One region of the Streptomyces sp. HUAS MS02 genome, then DNA from elsewhere that is predicted to be linked to it. Evidence: predicted binding sites of a transcription regulator. Region 1 holds the regulator's gene; the other holds the start of a gene.

Region 1 (2,197 bases):
GCGAGGAGCGCCGTTTCGACAACGCGACCGGGACCTTCGACGTCGTCGACTCCCGGGTCGTGCCCTGCGAACCGAAGCTCACCGACACCGCCTACGGCACCAAGTACAGCTACACCTGCACCGACACCACCGTCGTGCCGAGCCCCAACGACGGGTTCTACGTGTACTGGGTGACGACCGTCGACGCGCTCGGCCGGGAGTCGGGCCCCTCGCAGACCATCTCCCACGGCTACGGCGACGGCACCGCCCCACCGCTCGTCACCGGGTTCACGGCCACCGCCACCGCGTACGGCACGGTACTGGACTGGGACGACAGCCCGGTCACCGACCTCGCCGAGTACAACGTGTTCCGGCTCAGCACGGTGGACGACGGGACCGAGTACACGCATGTGGGCACGGTCAAGGCGGGCACCAGCCGGCTCGTCGACTCGGGGAACCTCCAGGACGGCGAGCACCACACGTACTTCGTGGACGCGGTGGACACCTCGGGCAACTCCAACTACACGTCGGCCGACAAGATGGTGTCCACGACCGTCACCGAGCTCGACCTGCGGCCCACCGTGGAGACCCCCGCGGACTGGCTGGTCGACGCGAGGGCCGAGAAGGCCGTCGGCGGGGCCGGGGTCGACCTCACCTGGAAGCTGTCCAGCTCGTACCACGGGACGGACATCACCGGTTACCGGGTGTACCGGTGGAACCCGGCCACCGCCGCCTATGAGCTCCTGACCACCGACCCGGTGACCGGCACGTCGTACACCGACGCCACGGCCGCCGCCGGCACCACCCACTTCTACTGGGTGACCGCCCTCCACGCCGACGGCACCGAATCCGCCCCCGACGACGCCTGGGTGGCCCTGGCCCCCTGAGCACACCTACCAGGACACAGCAGGGGCCCGGAGGTTCAGCTGAACCTCCGGGCCCCTGTTCGCACTTGACGTATCGTCAGTCCGCCGACGCCTGCCGACCCTTCGGCCGCCACACCACCAACGCGCTGCTCTGCTGCACTTCCTGGTACGGCACCAGATCGCGCCGGTACGAGGCGTGGACCGCCGCCTCGCGCTGGCGCATGGCCGCGGCGGCGCCGTCGAGCGCGGCCTCCATCTCGGCCACCCGGGACTGGAGCGCGGCGACCTGGTTCTCCAGTTCGATGATGCGCTTGATGCCGGCCAGGTTGATGCCCTCGTCCTGCGACAACTGCTGGACGGTACGCAGCAGTTCGATGTCGCGGGCCGAGTAGCGACGGCCCCGCCCGGCGGTGCGGTCCGGGGAGACCAGGCCGAGACGGTCGTACTGGCGCAGGGTCTGCGGGTGCAGACCGGAGAGCTGGGCGGCCACCGAGATGACGTACACCGGTGTCTCTTCCGTCAGCTCATAGGGGTTTCGTCGGCGGCCGTCCATCACATTCATGCTCCCTTCGCGGCCTGGAACAGCTCCGCTCGCGGGTCCTCACCCGCGGTCGCCTCGCGATACGCCTCCAGCGCGTCACGAGCCTTCCCCGACAGGTCCTTCGGGACACTCACCTCGACCGTGATCAGCAGGTCCCCGCGCGTGCCGTCCTTGCGGACGGCGCCCTTGCCCCGGGCCCGCATCGTACGGCCGTTGGGGGTGCCCGGAGGCAGTTTCAGGGTGACCGACGGACCGCCCAGGGTCGGGACCCGGACCTCTCCGCCGAGCGCCGCCTCGGGGTACGTCACCGGGACGGTCACCGTGAGGTTGTCGTCCTTGCGGCCGAACACCGGGTGCGGGTCGACGTGCACGACGACGTACAAGTCGCCTGCGGGGCCGCCCCGTTCGCCGGGGGCACCCTTGCCGCGCAGCCGGATCCGCTGGCCGTCGGAGACGCCCGCCGGGATCCGGACCTGCATGGTGCGGGAGGACTTGGCGCGGCCCGAGCCCTTGCAGATGTCGCAGGGGTGCTCGGCGATCAGGCCGCGGCCCTTGCAGTCCGGGCAGGGGTCGGTGAGCGAGAAACCGCCGCCGGAGCCCCGCGCGACCTGGCCGGTGCCGACGCATGTCGGGCAGACCCGGGGGGTGCCGTTGGCGTCGCCGGTGCCCGAACATGCCTTGCAGGGGGACTGCGAGGACATGCGCAGCGGTACGGTCGCGCCCTCGATGGCCTCGGTGAAGCTCAGCGTGACCTCGGACTCGATGTCCTGGCCGCGCCGGGGCTGCACCCGGGTGGTGCCGGAGCTGCCCC
Region 2 (2,197 bases), 2.8 Mb from region 1:
GGCTCCATGGACCGGACGCTGCTCGGCAAGGCGCTGGGCGCGATCGCCTCGTACGCGGCGGCCCGGGACGTACCGGCCGCCCGGGTCGTGTTCTGCGACGCCGCGCCGCACGACGCGGGATACCTGCCGGTCACCGAGATCGCCGGGCGGGTACGGGTACGCGGGCGCGGCGGTACGGAGTTGCAGCCGGGCGTCGACCTGCTGCACCGCGCCGACGACTTCCCGCCGGGCGCGCCGGTCCTGGTCATCACGGACGGCTGGTGCGACGTGCTGCGGGTGCGGCGGGAGCACGCCTATCTGATTCCACAGGGCGCTCGCCTGCCGTTCACCGCTCGGGGGCCGGTGTTCAGGGTGAGATGAGCCTCGTACCCGCCGGAGTGTGATCGGATGGGGGTACGGAACCCCGGCGACGGGACTCCGGCATCGTGACTGACAGGAAAGGACTCATCGTGGCCACCACGCGCACCGCACACACCGTCTGGGAAGGCGAGCTGCTCAAGGGCACCGGCACCGTCACCTTCGACTCCTCCGGCATCGGTTCGCAGCCGGTGTCGTGGCCGTCGCGCGCGGAGCAGGCGAACGGCAAGACCAGCCCCGAGGAGCTGATCGCGGCCGCCCACTCCAGCTGCTTCTCCATGGCGCTCTCCCACGGCCTCACGGGCGCGGGCACCCCGCCCACCCGCCTGGAGACCAAGGCCGACGTGACGTTCCAGCCCGGCGAGGGCATCACCGGCATCCACCTCACCGTCCGCGGCGAGGTCCCCGGCCTCGACGCGGCCGGCTTCCAGGAGGCGGCCGAGGGCGCAAAGAAGAACTGCCCGGTCAGCCAGGCCCTGACCGGCACGACGATCACGCTGACGGCCGAGCTGGCCTGACCGTCTGCTTCGTGCGCCCCGTCTCCGCCCCATTGACAAGAGCCCACTCAAGTTTTGTGCTGGTGGTGGGAACACTTGGCGGACCTCGCGGATCCTTGCGGACTCCGCTGGAAGGGGACGGCGATGGGGCGTGCGGTCGGGATCGATCTCGGGACGACGAACTCGGTGGTGGCCCTGCTGGAGGGCGGTGAGCCGACCGTCGTCGTCAACGCGGAGGGGCAGCGGACCACCCCGTCGGTGGTGGCCTTCGCCAAGAACGCCGAGGTGCTCGTCGGCGAGATCGCCAAGCGGCAGGCCGTGACGAACGTGGAGCGCACGGCGCGCTCCGTCAAACGCCACATGGGCGACGCGAGTTGGCGGTTCCCCACGGAGGGCTCCGTGGACGGCACCCGCTACCGGGCCCAGGAACTGTCCGCGCGCGTCCTGCAGAAGCTGAAGCGGGACGCGGAGTCGTACCTCGGGGAGGACGTCACCGACGCCGTCATCACCGTGCCCGCGTACTTCGACGACGCGCAGCGGCAGGCGACCAAGGAGGCGGGGGAGATCGCGGGCCTGAAGGTCCTGCGGATCATCAACGAGCCCACGGCGGCGGCCCTCGCCTACGGCCTGGACCGGGGCGAGGAGCAGACCGTCCTCGTCTTCGACCTCGGCGGCGGCACCTTCGACGTCTCCCTTCTGGAGATCGGTGACGGGGTCATCGAGGTGAAGGCCACCAACGGCGACACCCGGCTCGGGGGCGACGACTGGGACCAGCGGGTCGTCGAGCACCTCGTCCAACGCTTCCGGGGGCAGCACGGCGTCGATCTCGGCCGCGACAAGATGGCGTTGCAGCGGCTGCGGGAGGGCGCGGAGCGGGCCAAGATCGAGCTGTCCAGCTCCTCCGAGACCTCGATCAACCTCCCGTACGTCACCGCCTCCGCCGAAGGGCCCCTCCACCTGGAGGAGACACTGACGCGCGCCCAGTTCCAGGAGCTGACCGCCGACCTGCTCGACCGGTGCAGGACGCCGTTCCACCAGGCCGTCAAGGACGCCGGGGTGAAGCTCGCGGCGATCGACCACGTCATCCTCGTGGGCGGTTCGACGCGGATGCCCGCCGTGAGCGACCTGGTCCGGGAACTCACCGGCAAGGACCCGCACAAGGGGGTGAACCCCGACGAGGTGGTGGCGGTCGGCGCCGCGCTCCAGGCGGGCGTCATCCGGGGCGACGTGAAGGACGTCCTGCTCCTCGACGTCACCCCGCTGTCCCTGGGCATCGAGACCAAGGGCGGCATCATGACCAAGCTGATCGAACGCAACACGACGATTCCCACGCGCCGTTCGGA

Evidence for each region. Region 1 encodes HspR, which represses chaperone genes until heat shock. Its sites were predicted from a motif close to TTGAGNNNNNNNNNCTCAA; they were not measured.
Region 2: the regulator HspR is predicted to act here: its motif matches at 908-926, upstream of dnaK (molecular chaperone DnaK).

The regions. Positions count from the first base shown of each region.
Region 1 covers NZ_CM146747.1:4,406,896-4,409,092, forward strand. The annotation lists gene ACZ9QC_RS18935 (PA14 domain-containing protein) at 1-866, shown strand, start outside; gene ACZ9QC_RS18940 (heat shock protein transcriptional repressor HspR) at 943-1,398, opposite strand; gene dnaJ (molecular chaperone DnaJ) at 1,404-2,197, opposite strand, start outside.
Region 2 covers NZ_CM146747.1:1,576,557-1,578,753, reverse strand. The annotation lists gene ACZ9QC_RS06800 (vWA domain-containing protein) at 1-360, shown strand, start outside; gene ACZ9QC_RS06795 (OsmC family protein) at 450-875, shown strand; gene dnaK (molecular chaperone DnaK) at 999-2,197, shown strand, end outside.